One region of the Pseudomonas sp. SG20056 genome, then DNA from elsewhere that is predicted to be linked to it. Evidence: riboswitches for the same ligand, from Rfam matches in the RefSeq annotation. Region 1 holds a riboswitch; each other region holds the start of a gene.

What was found. Region 1 has a riboswitch for cobalamin ahead of RHP75_RS17250 (energy-coupling factor ABC transporter permease). Riboswitches for the same ligand answer to the same signal wherever they lie in the genome.
Region 2: linked by a shared signal. The riboswitch ahead of cobW (cobalamin biosynthesis protein CobW) and the one ahead of RHP75_RS17250 (energy-coupling factor ABC transporter permease) in region 1 are both predicted to bind cobalamin.
Region 3: linked by a shared signal. The riboswitch ahead of cobO (cob(I)yrinic acid a,c-diamide adenosyltransferase) and the one ahead of RHP75_RS17250 (energy-coupling factor ABC transporter permease) in region 1 are both predicted to bind cobalamin.

The regions. Positions count from the first base shown of each region.
Region 1 is NZ_CP134499.1:3,618,434-3,625,595, reverse strand. Features, by position in the region: gene RHP75_RS17270 (7TM diverse intracellular signaling domain-containing protein) at 1-1,875, shown strand, start outside; gene RHP75_RS17265 (TetR/AcrR family transcriptional regulator) at 1,995-2,648, shown strand; gene RHP75_RS17260 (acyl-CoA dehydrogenase family protein) at 2,645-4,297, shown strand; gene RHP75_RS17255 (PaaI family thioesterase) at 4,307-4,762, shown strand; cobalamin riboswitch at 4,796-5,000, shown strand; gene RHP75_RS17250 (energy-coupling factor ABC transporter permease) at 5,055-5,735, shown strand; gene RHP75_RS17245 (hypothetical protein) at 5,740-6,483, opposite strand; gene RHP75_RS17240 (DUF3703 domain-containing protein) at 6,592-6,918, shown strand; gene amn (AMP nucleosidase) at 7,002-7,162, shown strand, end outside.
Region 2 is NZ_CP134499.1:4,456,819-4,463,980, forward strand. Features, by position in the region: gene cobN (cobaltochelatase subunit CobN) at 1-2,149, opposite strand, end outside; gene cobW (cobalamin biosynthesis protein CobW) at 2,229-3,281, opposite strand; cobalamin riboswitch at 3,381-3,576, opposite strand; gene RHP75_RS21010 (cobalamin biosynthesis protein) at 3,543-4,106, shown strand; gene cobM (precorrin-4 C(11)-methyltransferase) at 4,103-4,858, shown strand; gene RHP75_RS21020 (hypothetical protein) at 4,865-5,095, opposite strand; gene glmS (glutamine--fructose-6-phosphate transaminase (isomerizing)) at 5,110-6,945, opposite strand; gene RHP75_RS21030 (DeoR family transcriptional regulator) at 6,956-7,162, opposite strand, start outside.
Region 3 is NZ_CP134499.1:1,905,897-1,913,058, forward strand. Features, by position in the region: gene RHP75_RS09240 (C40 family peptidase) at 1-494, shown strand, start outside; gene RHP75_RS09245 (class I SAM-dependent methyltransferase) at 522-1,184, shown strand; gene RHP75_RS09250 (hypothetical protein) at 1,191-1,511, shown strand; gene RHP75_RS09255 (alpha/beta hydrolase) at 1,576-2,841, shown strand; gene RHP75_RS09260 (MliC family protein) at 2,948-3,541, shown strand; cobalamin riboswitch at 3,609-3,834, shown strand; gene cobO (cob(I)yrinic acid a,c-diamide adenosyltransferase) at 3,944-4,555, shown strand; gene RHP75_RS09270 (cobyrinate a,c-diamide synthase) at 4,552-5,859, shown strand; gene bluB (5,6-dimethylbenzimidazole synthase) at 5,856-6,503, shown strand; gene cbiB (adenosylcobinamide-phosphate synthase CbiB) at 6,500-7,162, shown strand, end outside.

The DNA.
Region 1 (7,162 bases):
TGGGCACCCAATGCCTACCTGGAAGAGCAGCCGGCGCGCATCTATGTGCTGGGCATCATCTACGGCGTGCTGCTGGTGATGCTGATCTACAACCTGTTTATCTTCCTTAGTGTGCGCGACACCAGCTACCTGTATTACATCCTCTACATCGCCTCGTTCGGTTTTTACCAGCTGTCGGTCAACGGCGCGGCCATCGAGTATTTCTGGCCCAACAGCCCCTGGTGGGCGAATGCCGCCACGCCGTTTCTGATTGGTGCGGCCGCGTTGTTTGGGTGTCAGTTCGCCCGCAGCTTCCTGCATACCGCCGAGCACAGCCCTTGGGTCGACCGCGCCCTGCTGTTGATGATGGGCTCCGGTGTGCTGGTTATGACCCTGGCACTGACGGCCAGTTATGCCCTGTCTTTGCGTTTGGCCACCTACCTGGCGCTGGGCTTTACCGTAGTGATCTTCAGCGCTGGCATCCTCGCCTGGATGCGCGGCATGCGTGTGGCGCGTTATTTCATCATCGCCTGGACCGCCTTTCTTGCGGGCGGAATGATCAACACCCTGATGGTGCTGGGCTACCTGCCGAATATGTTCCTCACCATGTACGCCAGCCAGATCGGCTCTGCGCTGGAGGTCGGTCTGCTCTCGCTGGCCCTGGCCGACCGCATCAATGCGATGAAGGAAGAGCGCACGCGCATCCTGCAGGAAGCCGGGCTCAAGCTCGAAGCCTTTAACCAGGAGCTGGCCAACAGTAACCGCTTGAAGGATGAGTTCCTCGCCACCGTCACCCACGAGCTGCGCACGCCGATGAACGGGGTGATTGGTTCGCTTGAACTGATGCAAATGCTTGAGATCGATGGCGAGCTGGCGCACTACCAGCGCACTGCCGCCAGCTCCGCCCGCGACATGATGCGCATGGTCAATGACATTCTCGCTCTCACCGAGCTGCAGGCCGGCCGCCTGTACCCGCGGCGCGAGCCGTTCAGCCTGCGTGGCCTGTTCGACGGTTTGCGTGCGCAGTACGCGCCGCGCGCCGAGGAAAAGGGCCTGCGCTTTATTCTGGAGCTGGACGACAGCCTGCCCGACACCCTTGAGGGCGACGCCAACAAGCTGGTGCAAAGCCTCAATTGCCTGCTGGATAACGCCATCAAGTTCACCCTGCATGGCGAAGTGCGGGTGCGGGTCAGCCGTGGCGGCACGGCCAGCGATATTCTGCCGCTGCGCATCGAGGTGATCGACAGTGGCGTGGGTTTCGCGGTGCCGGCCGACGGCAAGCTGTATCAGCGCTTTCAGCAGCTGGACGGCTCGATGACCCGCGAGTACGGCGGCCTGGGCATTGGCCTGGCGATCTGCCGGCAACTGGTCGACCTGCTCGGCGGCGACCTCAGTCATGAGTCCCAGCCAGGGCAGGGCAGCTGTTTTCGCCTGGAGCTGCCGCTGGCCTTGCCGGTGCAGATGACCACTCCAGCCGCAGTCGTGCTACGCGCCGCCGGCCCGGCGCTGCGCGCGCCAGAGCAGTGCACGGTGCTGATCGTCGAGGACAATGCGATCAACCAACTGGTGACCCGCGGCATGCTGCTCAAGCTGGGTTATCAGGTGCGTACCGCCGATAACGGCGCTGAGGCCCTTGAGGTGCTGCGTAACGAAACCATCGATGCGGTATTGCTGGATTGCCAGATGCCGGTGATGGACGGTTTTGCCACCTGCCGGGCGCTGCGCAATCTGCCCGGCTGCCAGCTGCTGCCGGTGCTGGCAATCACCGCCCACAGCCACAGCGGCGACCGCGAGCGCTGCCTGGCCGCCGGTATGAGTGACTACCTGGCCAAGCCGGTGAAGTTCGAGCAGCTGCGCAATCTATTGCACGACTGGGTGCTCTGCCGCGAGTCCTAATCGCATGGGTTGTATACGCCAGCAGCTGGCCAATATGCCCGCTGTTGTGCCCGGAATCGCCCTTTAGCCAAACTTTGAATCCTGATTCACTTGAGCAATAGTGAATCAGGATTCAGACCATGGCCTATCGCACCACTGCCCTGCGTATCGACCGCGATCAAGCATTGCGGGAGCGCATTATCAGCGCCGCCCTGGCACGCGTAGCTGAGGGCGGCTTTGCTGCGCTGACCATGCAGGCGTTGGCTGAGGATGTCGGCATTGCCACCGGCAGCCTGTACCGCCATGTGCGCAGCAAGGGTGAGCTGGCGGCGGAAGTGTTTGCTGTGGCCAGCCAGCGTGAGGTGGATGCCCTGGCCGCCACCGTACGCGGGCCGGGTAGCCCGGTGCTGCGTCTGTCCGAGGGATTGCAGCGCTTTGCCGCGCGGGCCTGGGACAGTCGCCGCTTGGCCTTCGCCCTGATCGCCGAGCCGGTTGATCCTGAAGTCGACGAGCAGCGCCTGCTCTACCGCGAAGCCTATGCCGATCTGTTCGTCGAATTGCTGCAGGAGGGCGTCGCCCAAGGTGTGTTCCATGTGCAGCAGATCAACCTGGTTGCAGCCTGCCTTGTCGGCGCCATTGCCGAAGCCCTGGTCGGCCCGTTATCGCCGCCTGCGCGTGCCGCCCGTGAAGCCGGATACCCCGCCCCCAGCCTGGCTGAAGTCAGCCAGGCCCTGGTCACCTTTTGTCTACGCGCCGTGGGCGCCCAATTGCCCGTAGAGGAGCCTCAGCCATGAATGCCAGCCAACACGCCGAAACCCATGAAGTGTTCAATCAGGTGCCGCCGCTGGACGGTGCCAACCTGTACCGCGTTGACCTGCCGCTGCAGGAGTGGACCAAGCGCTTTGGCGGTGGCTGGGCTGCGCAGCGCCTGGATGTGTATGGCAGCCTGGCGGGCGGCGAGCTGATGGCCGCAGGCTTTCTCGCTAACGAGAACAAGCCGGTGTTCAAGAGCCACGACCGCTACGGTCATCGCGCCGATCTAGTGGAGTTTCACCCGGCCTATCACCAGTTGATGAGTGCAGCCATCGAGCATGGCTTGCCGTCCATGCCCTGGACCGACCCGCGCGCCGGCGCCCAGGTGGCACGCGCCGCCATGAGTTACCTGCACAGTCAGGCCGAAGCGGGCAGCGGTTGCCCGCTGACCATGACCTTTGCCAGCGTGCCCGCACTCAAGCTACAGGCCGATGTGGCCGAGAAGTGGTTGCCGAAAATTCTGTCTACCCAGTACGACCCGCGCAACCTGCCAATCGAGCAGAAAAGCGGCGCGACCATCGGCATGGCCATGACCGAAAAGCAGGGCGGCACCGATGTGCGCGCCAACACCACGCGCGCCTACCCGGTGGGCCTCGGTGGTCCCGGTCAGGCTTATGAGCTGGTGGGGCACAAGTGGTTCTGCTCGGCGCCGATGTGTGATGCCTTTCTGACCCTGGCGTATACCGCCAAGGGCCTGACCTGCTTTCTGCTACCGCGCCACCGGCCGGACGGCACGCGCAACGAGTTCTATATCCAGCGCCTGAAAAACAAGCTGGGTAACTGGTCGAACGCCTCCAGTGAAGTGGAGTTTCGCGGTGCGCTGGCCTGGATGGTTGGTGAAGAAGGCCGTGGCGTGCCGACCATTATCGAGATGGTCGCGCTGACCCGTTTCGACTGCATGATTGGCTCCAGCGCGCTGATGCGTCAGGCCCTGACCCAGGCCTCACACCACTGCGCTCATCGCCAGGTGGGCGGTCGTGTACTCAGCGAGCAGCCGCTGATGCAGAACGTACTGGCTGATCTGGCCCTGGAAAGCGAAGCGGCCCTGGCGCTGACCATGCGCATGGGCAAGGCGCTGGATAACCCGCACGATGAGCAGGAAGACAAGTTCGCCCGCCTGGTCACCGCCGTGGGCAAGTATTGGATCTGCAAACGCGCGCCGGCCATGATCAACGAGGCCGCCGAGTGCATGGGTGGCGCGGGGTATGTCGAGGACACCATCCTGCCAAGGCTGTACCGCGAAGCACCGGTCAACTCGACCTGGGAAGGTTCGGGTAACGTGCAGTGCCTGGACGTGTTGCGCGCACTGTCCAAGGAGCCGGGCGTGCTTGATGCGCTGTTTGCCGAGCTGGGCGACGGTCATGGTGAAGCGCGGTTGAAAGCCCATATCACGCAATTGCAGGCGGATTTCCGTGACACCGCCGATATTCAGTATCGCGCCCGTCAGCTCACCGAAGACGTGGCCCTGGCGCTGCAGGCCAAGCTGTTGCTGGAAGCCGGTAATGCGGCCGTGTCGGACGCCTTTATCGCCAGCCGTCTGGGCGGGCAGGGCGGGCGGGTCTACGGCACCTTGCCGCGTGGGGTGAATGTCGAGGCGCTGGTTGCGCGCAGTACGCCGCACCTGATCTGAGGCCTGAACATGCACAGCAGTCTGTTTGAGCGCTTAAAGGTCTGGCTGACCGGCGATATTGCAGCGGATTACGGTATCTCCCTGCTGCAGGCCGTCGCCGGGGTGGCGAGCTTCAGCAGTCAGCCGCCGGCCGTGCACTTCAATCCACTCGGCGGTGTGCATGGCGGCTACACCGCCACGCTGTTCGATGCGGCGTTGGGGTTGGCGGTGTATTCGCAGGCTAGTGCTGAGGAGGTCTACGTGACCGCCAGCCTGCAGGTGAATTACCTGCGCCCGATTGGTCTTGCCGCCTTGCCGCTGCATACCGAGGCCTGCGTGCAGCAGCGCGAAGGGCGACAGGTCGCGGTGCAGGCCACGCTGCATGATGCCCAGGGGCAACTGTGCGCCAATGCCAGTGCGGTATTCACTTGCTTGCGTCATACGGCGTCAGGCGCTACTGAGTCCGTTGGGCTAGCTGCGCGGTAAACGCCGGGCCTCTGTCATTTCTCGTGGCCGCCGGGTAAGGTGGCCGCCGATGGTTCCAGCTCGTGTGGTGCGACTGGATGAAAAGGGAACAGGGTGAAGCGCTCGTCGCCAATGCCCTGGCTGCCCCCGCAACTGTAAACGGCGAGCGACGCCCAGATGCCACTGACCGTAAGGTTGGGAAGGCGGGTGGCGCATCAAGCCGTGAGCCAGGAGACCTGCCATCGAAGCCGGGCGCTTATGCCCATCCCCTCAATCCGGATCATCGCGCGGTGGGCGCGGTACAGGAATCGCTATGCACATCGAACCAGAAGTCGTTACTGGCGCCAAAATTTTCCTCAGTTATGCAACAGCCGCAGGTGCCTTTGGCCTCTGCGCCAAACTTGCCCTCGATAACGTACGCAGCAACGGTGGCGCTGCCGCCCTGGCTTTGCGTAGCTTGCTGACCACTGCCTTGGTGTTCTGCTTCTTCGAGGTCTTTCCGCATCATGCGGTCGGGGTTTCCGAGGTACACCTGATCCTCGGCTCGACCCTGTTGCTGCTGTTTGGCGCTGGCGCAACGGCGATTGGTTTGGCCGCAGGCCTGCTGTTGCAGGGGCTGCTGTTTGCCCAGTTTGACCTGCCGCAGTACGGCATGAACGTCACCACGCTGCTGGTGCCGCTGTGGGCGATCAGTGTGCTGGCCAAGCGCATCATTGCACCGGGTACTGCTTATGTTGATCTCTCCTACAAGCAGGCGCTGGCGCTGTCGACGGCCTATCAGGGCGGCATTGTCGCTTGGGTCGGTTTCTGGGCGTTCTACGGCAACGGTTTCTCCGCTGAGAACCTGATGGCCGTGGGCAGTTTCGGCCTGGCCTATATGAGCGTGATCCTCATCGAACCGCTGGTTGATCTCGGTGTGCTGGCCGCTGCCAAGGCGCTGTCCGCGTATAGCCGTGGGCCGCTGTTCAACACGCGTCTGCATCAGCCGGCCTGATTGATTACTGGCGACGCTGCCAGATCAGCTTGCCGGTATTGCTCTCAGTGACCAGGTACTGGTCACTAAAGCGATAGTAGGCGGCAGGCTGATAGTCACTGCGGCCCTGCATCTGCACTTCCAACAGGCCGTTGTTACTCTGCCAGCGGCCGCTGTATTGCAGCTCGCCAGGGCTGTCGTAGTTCCAGTCGGCGCCACCTGCCACGCTACGTGTCCATTGTGAAACGCTGCCGTCGCCCTGCAGTTGCAGGATCATCTGGGTGGTCATGGAGGCGAAATTGGCGCCGCCGCTGTTGATGATCTTTTCGTGCACCCAGGTGCCGATCAGCGCCGGGTCGCGTGTGGCGTTGTTGCTTGGGCTGTTAGCTTGAGCGGTTGCGGCTGCACTGAGGTTCTGCCGGTGAAACAGCGCCTTGCGTTCCAGGGTGGCCCCGGTAGTCGGGTTACGTGCGGCAATATGAGCGTTGAGCATGCCATTGGCGTAGGTGGCATTCATATTGGCAATCAGCTGCCCAGATTGCGCTTCGCTGATCTGCGCGCGGAGCAACTGGCCGTCAAAGTTGCCGCTGATTTGCAGGCGTAACCTGCCACCCTCCACATATTCTCCCGTGACCTGCTGGCCCTGGCTGCGCAGGTGCATTTCGGCTGGCTGGCCATCCAGCGTGGTCAGGTAATGGCCATCCAGGCTATCGGCTAGCAGAAAACTGGGTAATAAACAGAGCACAAGGGTGAGCAGCGCGCGCGGCATGAGTGTTCCTTAGGCAATTGGCTGACAGAAGATTAGCAACGGATGCTTGACCTGGGGGCCGCCCCGCACTTGCAGACTGGTGACGCAGCTTAATAGAGGAGCGTTGCCATGACCCGTGAACAAGCCTTCTGGCAGGAATACCAACTGTCCCGCGCCCAGCGCGGTATTGATCCGGCAGCCGAGCTGCGCCATCTGGAGCGGGCGCATATTCTCGGTCAGCGTTATTTCAGCGAACACCTGCGCAGCCACCTGTGGATGCTTGCCTGGGCTTGGCGCCAGCGTGATTGGGCCGAGGGCCTGGCACAACTGCTGCGCATTCCCGGTAGCCTGGGGTCGTTGCTGGGGCTGTTTCCCTTGGGAAATCCGGGCACACGGCGCGTCGGCCCGCTGACCCCGCAGGCTGTGCCCGAGGATCTGCAAGCGCTGCTCAAGTAGCCTGCGCGGGCAACGTCGCGCTATCGCAAACGCGGCGGATCAGGGCAAGATAGAGCCATTCCGATCAGCCAGGAAGGTGCCTTGTGAACCCTTGTTCCGATGACTTTATTGTCGCCAACACCGCTGAAGAAGCAGTGGATCGTCTGGCCGCCTTGCACCTGCAGGCGACCACGGGCTTGAGTCAGGCGCTTAAGCGCTACCTGAAAGAGCGCGTCAAACCAGATGCCGCTCAGCAGTGCCAGTT
Region 2 (7,162 bases), 840 kb from region 1:
CACGGGGAATACGCAGCAGTGCCAGCAAGGTGTCGCGGCGTAGGGTACCGGCCGGCGATTCGCCGAATACGTGCAGGCCATCGCGGATCTGCGATTCCTTGAGGTCGCACAGGTAGGCATCCAGCTGCGGCAGCCAGCTATTGGGGTCTTCGTTAAGTTGCAGGCCCAGCTCGCGGTCGAGGCTGGCCTCACGCACCTTGAGCAGAATCTCGCCACGCAATTCGGCGGCGCGACGCAGGTCGAGCTGGCTGGCTTCGTAATACTCGTCGGCCAGGCGCTCCAGATCGCGCAGCGGGCCGTAGCTTTCGGCGCGGGTCAGCGGCGGCATCAGGTGGTCGATAATTACCGCCTGGGTACGGCGTTTGGCCTGGGCGCCCTCGCCCGGATCGTTGACGATAAACGGGTAGATATTCGGCAAAGGGCCGAGAATCGCGCTCGGCCAGCATTGTTCGGACAGGCCGACGCTCTTGCCCGGCAGCCATTCCAGATTGCCGTGTTTGCCTACGTGTATGACGGCGTTCGCCGCAAATGCCGTACGAATCCAGCAATAAAACGCCAGGTAGCCGTGCGGCGGAACCAGATCGGGGTCGTGATACACCGCTGCCGCGTCCAGCTGATAACCGCGCGCCGGCTGGATGCCGACAAAGGTCAGGCCGAAGCGCAGGCCGGCGATCATCAGCCGACCGCTGCGGAACATCGGGTCCTGCTGCGGCTCGCCCCAACGTTCGCGCACCGCCTGCTGGTTGGCTGCGGGCAAGCTGTGGAAAAACGCCAGATAGTCATCCAATGCCAGGCTCTGGGCGCAAGGCCGCGCGTCGAGCATGTCCAGATCATTGGTCACGCCGCCAAGCAGCTGATGAATCAGCGCGGTGCCGCTGTCGGGCAAGCCTTCCACCGGATAACCCTGCTGTTGCAGCGCCTTGAGGATATTTAGCGCCGCCGCCGGGGTGTCCAGGCCGACGCCATTGCCGATACGGCCGTCGCGGGTCGGGTAGTTGGCGAGGATCAGGGCGATGCGCTTGTCGGCGTTGCCTTTGTGCGCCAGCGCCATCCAGTTGCGCGCCAGCTCGGCGACGAAATCCATCCCCGGCAGATGCGGCTGGTAACAAACCACATCGCTCTGGCTGCGCTCGCTGCGCCAGGCCAGGCCCTTGAAGCTGATCGGCTGGGTGATCAGGCGGCCGTCCAGCTCGGGCAGCACGATATGCATGGCCAGGTCACGCGAACCCAGGCCCTGGGCATTGGCCTGCCACTGTGCATGGTTATCCAACGAACAAATGGCTTGCAGCACCGGAATATCGCGGCGGAAAGGCCGTGCGCTCGGCGCTTCCGGGTTAGACAGGGCGAATGCCGTGGTGTTGATAATCAGGCGGGCATCGGCTTCGTCCAGCCAGCCCTCGACCTGGGCCAGGCAGGCGGCCTCCTTAAGGCTGGCCACGGCAATCGGCAGCGGATTAAGGCCTTGGGCCTGCAAGCGCTGGCAGAACACATCGATAAACCCGGTATTCGCCGCCTGCACCTGGGTGCGGTAGAACAGCAGCGCCGCCACCGGCGCATCAACCTGCCAGTTGGCTTGCCAATCGGCCAGGCTCGGATTGGCCAAATGCGGGTGATAGAGGCCCACGCGCGGCAAGGCCTGGGGTTCTACCCAGGAATAATCGCGCTGTAGCCACTGGCTGGCGATGCAGTTAAACAGCTGCAGCGCATTGCCTGCACCGCCCTGGCGGAGAAACTGCCAAAGCCGTTCGGCCTCGGCCACTGGCACGTTGCTCAGGGCCATCAGCTCCGGATCGGGGTTGTCGCACCCCGGCACCATAATCACCCGCGCGCCGCGCTCGGCCAGTTCGACCAGGCGCTCGATGCCGTAGCGCCAATAGCTGACGCCGCCGTGCACGGAAATCAGGATGACCTTGGCGTGCTGCAGCACCTGCTCAACGTAGAGATCCACCGAGGCGTGATTGCTCAGCTGCGCCGGGCTGGCCAGACGCAAACTGGGGTAATCCGCCGGCAGCTGCCGCGCCACTTCGGCCAGCAACGACAGGTGCGAATCGCCGGTGCACAGAATCACCAGCTCGGCCGGGGTCTGGCCGAGGTCGGCAATGCTGTCGACCGGCAGCTGGCTGCCGGGCTGGGTGCGCAATAGATGCATGGGGAATTCACCTGTGGGAGGGGCTTTAGCCGCGACAGGCCCTATAAGGCTCGCGGCTAAAGCCCCTCCCACATTTCCATCAGGCCAATGCCGTCTGCAGCTCGGCTTCGATAGCGGCTTGATCCAGCGTCTGGCCAATCACCACCAGGCGGGTGATGCGCGGCTCATCGGCCTGCCAGGCGCGGTCGAAGTGTTTATCGAAACGTTGGCCAACGCCTTGCAGCAGCAGGCGCATCGGCTTGCCGGGAATCGCGGCGAAACCCTTGATGCGCAGAATGCCGTGTTTGCTGACCGCCTCCTTCAGCGCTTGCAGCAGACACGCTTCCTCGGCTTCAGGCAGTTCCACGTGGAACGAGGCGAACTCGTCGTGATCGTGGTCTTCATGGCCTTCCAGGTCATGGTGGGTCTTACGGCCCTCGATATGCAGTTCGGTCTCGCAGTTCAGGCCCAGCAGCACGTCCAGCGGCAACTCGCCGCCGTGGGCTTCGATGATTTTCACTGCGGGCGGCAGCTCCTCGGCTACTTCTGCACGCACGGCAGCCAAAGCGGCGGCGTCGAGCAGGTCGGCCTTGTTGAGGATCACCAGGTCGGCGCTGGCCAGCTGATCGGCAAACAGCTCGTGCAGCGGCGATTCATGGTCCAGATTCGGGTCAAGCTTGCGCTGCGCATCGACCTGATCAGGGAAGGCGGCAAAAGTGCCGGCCGCCACAGCCGGGCTGTCGACCACGGTGATCACTGCATCCACGGTGCAGGCGTTACGAATTTCCGGCCAGTTAAAGGCCTGTACCAGCGGCTTGGGTAACGCCAGGCCGGAGGTTTCAATCAGGATATGGTCGAGCTCGCCGCGCCGTGCCACCAGCTCGCGCATCACCGGGAAGAACTCTTCCTGCACGGTGCAGCACAGACAGCCGTTGGCCAGCTCGAAGATGCGGCCGCTGGCTTCTTCTTCGCTGCAACCGATGGAGCACTGCTTGAGGATTTCGCCGTCGATGCCCAGCTCGCCGAACTCGTTGACGATCACCGCGATGCGCCGCCCGTCGGCATGGCCGAGCATGTGCCGCAGCAGGGTGGTTTTGCCGGCGCCGAGAAAGCCGGTAACGATGGTGACGGGAAGTTTGGCGAGGGTTTGCATGGCGAGTCCTGCGTGACGTCGAAAGAAAGACGAGCAGGAGGCGGCACAGACATGACAGCCACGGGGCGTCAGCCAACACCACCGGATCACCCCGCCCGGTTGTCGAAAACGTGACGAGGCAGGTCTCCTGGCTCACGGTCTGCGCCTTGCGCGACCCTTCACCTTCCCGCCGCTGGCAGTGGTGTATCGAAGGGCTTTGGACCGTTCACAGTTGCGGGGGCAGCCAAGGCATCAACCTTGTTCCCTCTTAGCTTCGTGGACATGCCCACGAAGAACCTCGAACGCGACAAGGCTACGCAGGCCATGGCGGCCGGTCAATCGCGGTTGACCACTGCCGGCCACCATGTTGAGCTACGCCGCCGCACACACCGAGCGCCACAGATGATCCCCAGCCACACCCCTCGCCGCCCCGCTGCCGCCGTTCAGGTGGTCGCCGGGTTGGGCTGCCGTAGTGGCTGCAATGTGGAGGACTTACTCAGCCTGCTGCTGCATAGCTTGCAGACGCATGGCCTGACTGTGGATAACTTGGCGGGGCTGGCCAGCATCGCGCATAAACGCGACGAGCCGGGCCTGCTGGTATTGGCCGAACGCCTTGGTCTGCAGCTGAACTGCTTTAGTGCGGAAGAATTGCAGCCCTATCAGCACCTCGTGCAAAGCTCGCCGCTCACCCTGGCCGCAACCGGCAGCCCGGCTGTCGCCGAACCCTGCGCCATGGCCCTGGCCACGCTTATGAGCGGCAATGCTGCCCGCCTGCTCGGCGAAAAAAACCGCAACGCCAGCGCCACCTGCGCGCTGGCGTCGATTGCACCCAAGGATCTGTCATGACCGTCTACTTTATCGGCGCCGGCCCCGGCGACCCCGAGCTGATCACCGTCAAAGGCCAGCGCCTGCTGCGCAGCTGCCCGGTGATTCTCTATGCCGGTTCGCTGGTGCCGGCAGCAGTGCTCGAAGGACATAGCGCCGAACTGGTGATCAACACCGCCGAGCTGCATCTGGATGAAATCATCGAGCTGATCCGCCAGGCCGATGACAAAGGCCAGGATGTGGCCCGCGTACACTCTGGCGACCCGTCGCTGTATGGCGCGATTGGCGAGCAGATCCGCCACCTGCGTCGGCTGGGCATCGCCTTCGAGATCATCCCTGGAGTCACGGCCACTGCGGCCTGCGCTGCCTTGCTGGAAAGCGAACTGACCCTGCCTGAGGTGTCGCAGACGCTGATTCTCACGCGCTATGCGAGCAAGTCGAACATGCCCGAGGGCGAGGCACTGGGCGACTTGGCGCGCCACGGTGCGACCATGGCCATCCACCTGGGCGTGGTGCACCTGAGCAAGATCGTTACTGAGTTGCTGCCGCATTACGGCGCGGATTGCCCGATTGCCGTGGTCCATCGCGCCAGCTGGCCGGATCAGGATTGGGTCAGCGGCACCCTCGCCACCATCGAGGAACAGGTGCGCGCCAAGGGCTTTCGCCGCACCGCGCTGATCCTCGTCGGCCGCGTGCTGCACGCCGAACAGTTCGCCGACTCGGCGTTGTACAACGCCGAGCATCGACACCTGTTCAGATCAGCGGACGATTAAAGCCGGCTAGAGATGAATCTCCGCAGCCTTGATCCCCAGTAAGCGCAGCTCTTCGATCAGGCCATTGAGATCGGCGAAGGACTCCACCTGCTCCTGGTCATCGACCAGAAAGAAGCTGGTGCCTGCACCTTTCTTCAACAGCACGATCCACTCCCGCGTATTGGCCGGGTTGGCGATGATATGGGTATCAAAGAGCACGCCCTGAGCCTGCTTGCTCTTTATATCTTCACGCCGCATCGGCCAGCCCCTGCTTACTCAACCGTTACGCTCTTGGCCAGATTGCGCGGCTGGTCGACGTCGGTGCCCTTGAGCACGGCGACGTAGTAGGACAGCAGCTGCAGCGGAATGGTGTAGAGGATCGGCGCGAGGGCGTCGTGGATGTGCGGCATGTTCACCACATGGGTGCCCTCGCCATTGCTCATGCCGGCCTGCTGATCGGCAAACACCACCAGCTCGCCGCCACGGGCGCGCACTTCCTGCAGGTTGGATTTGAGCTTTTCCAGCAGCTCGTTGTTCGGCGCCACGGTGACCACCGGCATATCGCTGTCCACCAGCGCCAATGGGCCGTGCTTGAGCTCGCCAGCCGGGTAGGCTTCGGCGTGGATATAGGAGATTTCCTTGAGCTTGAGCGCGCCTTCCATCGCCACCGGGTACTGCGCGCCGCGGCCGAGGAACAGGCTGTGGTGCTTCTCGGCGAACAGCTCGGAGACTTTCTCCACCACGCTGTCCATGGCCAGGGCTTCGCCCAGGCGGGTCGGCAGGCGGCGCAGCTCTTCCACCAGCTCGGCTTGCAGGGCTTTATCCAGGGTGCCACGCACCTGGCCGAGGGACAGCGTCAGCAGCATCAGCGCGACCAGCTGGGTGGTGAAGGCTTTAGTTGAGGCCACACCGATTTCCGGGCCGGCCTGGGTCAGCAGGGTCAGGTCGGATTCGCGCACCAGCGAGCTGATGCCAACGTTGCAGATCGCCAGGCTGGCCAGGTAGCCCAACTCCTTACCGTTACGCAGCGCGGCCAGGGTGTCGGCGGTTTCGCCGGACTGGGAGATGCTGACAAACAGGGTGTCCGGCTGCACCACTACCTTGCGGTAGCGAAATTCGCTCGCCACTTCGATCTGGCAAGGAATCCCAGCCAGGCCTTCCAGCCAGTAACGGGCGACCATACCGGCGTGATAACTGGTGCCGCAGGCAACGATCTGCACGTTGCGCACCTTGGCAAACAGCTCAGCGGCTTGCGGACCGAAAGCCTGAACCAGTACGTGGTCGGAACCCAGACGGCCTTCCAGGGTGCGTTGTACGACCTTGGGCTGTTCGTGGATTTCCTTGAGCATAAAGTGGCGGTACTCGCCCTTGTCAGCGGCCTCGGCACCTTCGTGGTACTGCACGCTCTCACGCGTCACCGACTGGCCGGCGGCATCCCAGATCTGCACGCTGTCGCGCTGGATCTCAGCAATATCGCCTTCTTCCAGGTACATAAAACGGTCGGTGACCTGACGCAGAGCCAGCTGGTCGGAGGCAAGGAAGTTTTCGCCCAGACCCAGGCCGATCACCAGTGGGCTGCCACTGCGCGCGGCGACCAGGCGATCCGGCTGCTTGCTGCTGATCACCGCCAGGCCATAGGCGCCGTGCAGTTGCTTGACCGCCTGTTTCAGCGCGGCCGTCAGGTCTGTCTGCGCTTTGAGGATGTGATCGAGCAGGTGCACGATCACTTCGGTGTCGGTGTCAGAGCTGAACACATAGCCCAAGCCCTTGAGCTCGCTGCGCAGTTCTTCGTGGTTCTCGATGATGCCGTTGTGCACCACCGCCAGGTCATGGCCGGAGAAGTGCGGGTGGGCATTGCGCTCGCTTGGCGCACCGTGGGTAGCCCAGCGGGTGTGGGCGATGCCCAGGCGGCCGGCCAATGGTTCAGTGCTCAGCGCGCTTTCCAGCTCGCTGACCTTGCCGACACGGCGGCGACGATCGAGACCGCCCTGCTCAGTCAGCAGCGCCACACCGGCACTGTCATAGCCGCGGTATTCCAGGCGCTTGAGGCCTTCAACCAACACGGCGGTGATATTGCGTTCAGCGACTGCGCCTACGATGCCACACATAATCTTCTCCTTAAGCTTCAACAGCCGCGCAGATCAGCTTGATGCCGCGCTCGGTTAATTGTTCACGAGCCTCAGGGCTGAGGCGTTCGTCAGTTATCAGGGTATGGATGCTGCTCCAGGGCAACTCCAGGTTGGGAATCTTGCGGCCGATCTTGTCGCTCTCGACCATCACCACCACTTCGCGAGCCACCTCGGCCATGACCCGGCTCAGGCCGAG
Region 3 (7,162 bases), 1.7 Mb from region 1:
TTGTTGTCGCGCTGCTCAGCGCCTGCTCCAGTCGTGCTCCTGCACCAATCCCGCAACCCGTCGTGCAAGCGCCCCACAGCAGCTTTAACGGCAATGCTGAAGATGTGCTGTTTCGCGCCCTCGGCCTGGTCGGCACACCCTATCGCTACGGCGGCAATACCCCGGATGGCGGCTTTGATTGCAGCGGTCTGATTGGCTATGTCTACCGCGATGCGGCGGGCATTAAACTGCCACGTTCGACCCGCGAGCTGATCAGCATGCGCGCCCCAACCGTCGGCCGCGACCGCCTGCAAAGTGGTGATCTGGTGTTCTTCGCCACCAATGGCGGCAGTCAGGTTAGCCATGCTGGCATCTATGTCGGCGATGGCCGTTTTGTTCATGCACCTTCAAGCGGCGGCACCGTACGCCTGGACAGCCTGAGCAATACGTATTGGCAGCGCACCTACCTGAATGCCAAGCGCGTGTTCACCCCGGAACTGGCGCGCAACCCCTGACAGCTTTGGTTTGCAGAGGGAGTAGGCATGACCAACCGAACGCTCAATCTCGATTCCGCCCTGTATCAATATCTGCTGGATGTTTCCCTACGTGAAACACCGCTGCTCAAACGTCTGCGCGAGGAAACCGCACAGCTGAGTACGGCGCGTTGGCAGATTGCCCCTGAGCAGGGGCAGTTTATGGCCTTGCTGGTGCAGTTGACCGGCGCGCGGCGGATTGTCGAAGTGGGCACCTTTACCGGCTACAGCGCCATTTGCATGGCCCAGGCCATGCCCGAAGGTGGTCGACTGATCTGCTGCGACATCCCCGCTGAGTACAACGCCACTGCCGAGCGTTATTGGCGCGAAGCGGGATTGAGTGGGTGTATCGAACAGCGTTTGGCGCCGGCGCTACAGACCCTGGCGGAGCTAGAAGCTGAAGGTTTGGCTGGCAGTATCGACCTGCTGTTTATCGACGCCGACAAGGCCAATTACCCAGCCTATTTGGAACATGCCCTGCGCCTGGTGCGCCAGGGTGGACTGATCCTGTTCGATAATACCCTGTGGAGCGGACGTGTGCTTGAGCAGAACCCCGAAAGCGACGACACCCGAGCCATTCAGGCGCTTAACCTGGCGCTGCGGGATGATCCACGCCTCGACCTGTCCTTGTTGCCGTTGGGCGACGGTTTGAGCCTGTGCCGTAAACGCTGAACCCGTATGCCTGAACCGATTCGTCTGCCCGAACAACCTGATGCCTGCGAGCTCTGCGCCCGTGCGGCCGCTTTGACGCGTCACCATTTGATCCCCAAGGCGCTGCACAACAAGGTTTATGTGCAGAAGCGCTTCGGCAAAAGCGAGCGCATCAGCGCCACGCTCTGGGTCTGCCGTGCCTGCCACAATCAGATCCACCGGCTGTTCAGCGAAAAGGAGCTGGCGCTGACCTATAACAATCGCGACAGCCTGCTCAGCGACGAACGCCTACGTACGTTTGTTGAGTGGCTGGCCAGCAAGCCGGCGGGCTTTATGCCCAGACATTGAATCGCGGCTAGGCTTGCTGCTTGTTTGTGATGACCTTCTGACCCCTTAGTAGTGGCGACTGCCGATGACCTGTTTACGCGCGCTGTCATGTGTATGCCTTGCTCTGCTGTTGGGCGCCTGTGCTGGGCCAACGCCGCTGATGCTGATGAGCACGCCGGTGATTTATCACCAGGCTGCTATCGATCCTTTCGCCCATTTGTCACCGGCAGAACGGGTGCCCGATGTGGCACTGTTCTACGCCACTACCCGGGCGCCAGAGGGCGTGGGCTATGGCAATCGCGTCAGTCCAACCTTGCAACTGGGGCGTGCCCAGGTGCGTTTGGGCGACCAGCAGAGTGATTGGTCGCAATTGCATTCGGCTTCGGTTAGCGAGCTGCGCGCGCGTGAGCTGCCACTGAGTCTGATTGCGGCTCAGCAAACAGCGGTACTGCCGGTGCTGCGGCCGATTGATGTGCCTTTGGCGCCGCCGGTGCAGAGCTATGTCGATGCGATCAACCTGGCGCTGGACAACGCCCGCGACAAGGAAATCATCATCTATGTGCATGGTGCCAAGGTGGATTTCGCCAATGCCTGTGAACTGACGGGCGAGCTGGTACATTTTGCCGGGCGCGACTTTGTCGGTCTGGCGTTCGACTGGCCGTCACACCAGAACATTGCCAGCTATCTGCTCGGCATTGATGTGAATCGCGCTCGTGATTCTAGCCAGGCGTTGGCGCAGTTGATCGAACTGCTGGCGCGGCATACCGCTGCCGAGCGGATCAACCTGATCGCCTATAGCGCCGGTGGGCGCGTGGCATCTCTGGCGTTGCAGACGTTCCAGAATCGTCATCCGGATTTGAATACCGCGCAGTTGCAGGCGCGTTATCGGATTGGCGCAGTGGTGTTTGCCGCTGCGGATGTCCCCGAGGAAGTATTTGAGGGGCGTCTGCCGGCAATCAGTCGCGTCGCTGAGCAGGTGATGATCACTGTGTCCGATCAGGACGAGGCACTGGATTACGCGCAGCGCCTGATGCCTGGTGGCGCACGGATTGGCAGCAGTCGGGCCGAGCAGAGCCTGCACCAGTTCACCCGCAGGCGGCACTTGAACAATGTCACTCTGCTGGATGTGTCCGGTAATAGCAGCGAGCGCGGCTTTGATATCGTCGGGCATCACTACTGGTACCGTCACCCCTGGGTCAGCAGTGATGTGATCTTGCTGCTGCGTACCAACCTGCCGCCGGATCAGCGGGCGCTCTCTGTCACCGAGCACCCGGCAGTCTGGTACATGAATACTGACTACCCGCTGACGGTACGTGAAGCAACCCGGCGGGTACTCAAGGGGCAGTGGTAGGTGTTCTGGTCTGGCCTTAAGTGACGAAACATGCAGCTTGGTGCCAGCAGGATGTAAGTCTGGATATGGCTAGTAAAAACCAACGGATAGCGAATGAGGAATCAGCATGTTCACCCCTAAGCGTTTTGCCATTTTGGCTCTGCTCGGCCTGCCGTTAGCGACCCTGCAGGCGGCTGAGCCAGCGTTCAGCTGTGCCAAGGTAGCGGCTGGCAGTATCGAGGAGCTGATTTGTCAGACGCCTGCTCTGGCCGAACTTGATCAGAAAATGGCGAGTGTTTATCAGCAGGCTTCGGCCAAGGCCGAAAATCAGCATCCTCCTGTACTCAAGGCTGAGCAGAGAGGTTGGATAAAAGGCCGCAATGACTGCTGGAAGGCCGCTGACCGTGAGCAGTGTGTAGCCGAGAGCTATCGCCTGCGGATTGCCGAATTGCAGGCGCGCTACGCGTTACTGAAAGGGACCGGTCCGGTGCATTTTCAATGCGATGACCTGCCAGCCAAGGAAGTCATCGTCACCTACTACCCCACCGAGCCTGGGACCCTGCTGGCCGAGTTTGCTGACAGCGTGGCGCTGATGTACCAGCAACCTGCAGCCAGCGGCAGCAAATATCAGGGGCGCAACGAATCATTCTGGGAGCACCAGGGTGAGGCGAGCGTGGTGTGGGGCTATGGCTCGCCCGAGATGAAGTGTCAGGCCAAGTAATCCTGGTGGCTTAAGCAGTCTGCGCCAAATGGCGCATTCGTTTGACGCTTAATCATGAACTCTCTAACCTTCGCGCCTTGTAGCAGGTGCCCCCAACGCATTGCGTGTGCGGGGTGAAACAGGGAAGTCGGTGCGCTGTGCGTGTGAACGCCCGCTATTCCGACGCTGCCCCCGCAACGGTAAGTGAGTCAAACGCCGCAAGAGCCACTGTGCGTGATGCATGGGAAGGTGCGGTCGTGAGCCATTCGGCTCGCTCACAAGCCCGGAGACCGGCCTGCTGCAGTCCACGGCATCGCGGAGGGCGATGGCTGGCGTGTGGTGTGCGCTGTGCGCAGGCCCGCGCTTTCCCTATCCCCGCATGCTTTTTCAAGCCAGATCGCCCTGTGGCGGTGGAGCAGTGCGATGACTGAATCGATTGAACGTGACGCCCGGCACAAGGCGCGCATGGCCCGCAAGAAAGCCCTTATCGATGAAAAGATTGCCCAGGCCCAGGATGAGTATGGCCTGCTGCTGGTGCACAGCGGCAATGGCAAGGGCAAGAGCAGCAGCGCCTTCGGCATGGTCGCCCGCGCCCTGGGCCACGGCCTCAAGGTGGGCGTGGTGCAATTTATCAAGGGTGCAGCCAGCACTGGCGAAGAAGCCTTCTTTCGCCGTTTTCCCGATGAAGTCAGCTACCACGTGATGGGCGAGGGCTTTACCTGGGAGACCCAGGATCGCCAGCGTGATATCGACAAGGCGCGCGAAGCCTGGACGGTGGCGGCGCAGCTGCTGAATGACCCGGCCATCGGTCTGGTGGTGCTCGACGAGCTGAATATCGCTCTGAAATACGGATATCTGGAACTCGACGCGGTGCTCGCCGATATCGAGGCGCGGCCGCTGCTACAGCATGTGGTAGTAACTGGTCGGGGCGCGTTGCCGGGCATGATCGAGGCCGCGGATACCGTGACCGAGATGAGCCTGGTCAAGCATGCGTTCAAGGCCGGGGTTAAGGCGCAGAAGGGTGTGGAGTTTTGAACAGCGCCCGCTCATGCCCCGCGTTATTGATCGCGGCACCGGCCTCCGGTCAGGGTAAAACCACGGTCACCGCGGCCTTGGCGCGCTTGCATGCACGCCAGGGCAAGCGCGTGCGGGTGTTCAAATGCGGCCCGGACTTTCTTGACCCGATGATTCTCGCTCGCGCCAGCGGTGCGCCGGTGTATCAGCTCGACCTGTGGATGGTCGGTGAAGCCGAGAGCCGTCGTCTGCTCTGGGAGGCGGCGGGTGAGGCTGACCTGATTCTGATTGAAGGGGTGATGGGCCTGTTCGATGGTACGCCTTCGGCAGCCGATCTGGCCCGGCACTTTGGTGTGCCGGTGCTAGCGGTGATCGACGGTTCGGCCATGGCGCAGACCTTCGGCGCCATGGCGCATGGCCTGGCGACCTTCCAGGCGGATCTGCCGTTTTCTGGCGTGCTCGGTAACCGGGTTGGCAGTGTGCGGCATGGCGAGATCCTGCGTGATGTGCTGCCGGCCTCGATCCGCTGGTACGGCGCATTACCACGCAGCGCCGAGGTCGGTTTACCGAGCCGCCATCTCGGCCTGGTTCAGGCGGGCGAACTGCTCGACCTGGATGCCCGTCTGGACGCCGCCGCCGATGCTTTGGCTGCCAGTGCCGATACCAGTCTGCCGCCGCCAGTCAGCTTCGCCGCACCAGAGCAGGCAAGGCCCGCGCAATTGCTCAAGGATGTGCGGATTGGCGTAGCACGCGACAGCGCTTTTGCCTTTCTCTATCAGGCCAACCTCGATTTGCTGCGCGAACTGGGTGCCGAATTGCAGTTCTTTTCGCCGCTTACAGATGAGCAGTTGCCGGATGTCGACAGCCTGTACCTGCCCGGCGGTTACCCAGAGCTGCATCTGGAGCAACTTGAAGCCAACCAGGCTATGGCCGAGGCAATCCGCGCTCACCACGAGGCAGGCAAACCGATCCACGCCGAGTGCGGTGGCATGCTTTACCTGCTCGACAAACTGACCGACAAGCAGGGCGCCAGCGGGCAGATGCTCGGTTTGTTAAACGGCGAGGCGACCCTGCAACCACGTATGACCGCCATGGCCCTGCAACAGGCTGAGCTGCCAGAAGGGCTGCTGCGCGGCCACAGTTTTCACTACTCGGCGCTCAGCAGCGAACTGCAACCGCTGACCCGTGGAGAGTGCCCGAACTACAAGCGCACCAGTGAGGCGGTCTATCGCCAGGGGCGGATGACCGCCTCCTATATTCACTTCTATCTGCCGTCCGACCCGGTTGCCGCTGCCGCGCTGTTTTGTCCCGGTGCGCCGGCATGAGCGAGCAGGCCTTCAGTGCCGAAGAGCGTGCGGCGGTCTACCGCGCCATCGCTGAGCGCCGCGATATGCGCCATTTCAGCGGTGGCGAGGTGGCTCCCGAGTTGCTCGCGCGCTTGCTCGAAGCTGCGCATCAGGCGCCCAGCGTGGGCTTGATGCAGCCCTGGCGGTTTATTCGCATCACCCGTCCGGCCTTGCGCGAAGCGATCCACGGCCTGGTAGAGGAGGAGCGCACGCGCACCGCCGAGGCGTTGGGCGAGCGCAGCGACGAGTTTATGCGGCTGAAAGTCGAGGGTATTCGCGACTGCGCCGAACTGTTGGTGGTGGCCCTGATGGAGGGGCGTGAGGCCCATGTGTTTGGCCGCCGCACCTTGCCGGAGATGGACCTCGCATCCCTGGCCTGCGCGATTCAGAACCTCTGGCTGGCGGCCCGTGCAGAGGGTTTGGGCATGGGCTGGGTGTCGCTTTTCGAGCCCCAAGCCCTGGCGGATCTGCTCAATATGCCGACGGGTAGCAAACCGTTGGCGGTGCTGTGCCTGGGGCCAGTGACGGAATTCTATGAGGCGCCGATGCTGGTGCAGCAGGGTTGGGCTGAGCCTCGGCCGCTCAGCGAGTTGCTGTTCGAGAATCAGTGGGGCACGCCATGAGCCTGGTGCTGAGTACCTGCGCCGGAGTCGTTCTGGATGCGATTTTTGGCGAACCCAAGGGCTGGCACCCGCTGGTGGCCTTTGGTCGTATGGCCGAGCGTATCGAGCAACGCTTCAATCCGGCGGGCAGCGGTTGGCGCAGCCATGGCGTCAGCGCATGGTGCCTGGCGGTATTGCCGCTGACCCTGCTGGCCTGGCTGTTGAGTGAGATCAGCGGGCTGGGTTGGGCGGTGGAGATCATGGCCTTGTATGCCGCCCTGGGTCTGAAAAGCCTGGGTGAGCATGCCATGCCAGTGGCGCAGGCGCTGCGTCTGGGCGATTTGCGCCTGGCCCGCGAGCGGGTTGGCTATATGGTCAGCCGCAATACCGCGCAACTGGATGCCACGGGTGTGGCCCGCGCTGGCAGCGAATCGGTGTTGGAAAACGGCAGCGACGCGGTGTTCGCCGCGCTGTTCTGGTTTGTGTTGGCTGGCGCACCGGGGGTGGTGCTGTATCGCCTGAGCAATACCCTGGACGCTATGTGGGGCTATCGCAATGAACGCTTTGAACGCTTCGGCTGGGCCGCGGCGAAGATCGACGATGCACTCAATTACCTGCCTGCGCGGCTGGTCGCCTTGACCTACGCGTTGCTGGGTAAAACCCTGTTGGCGCTGCGTTGC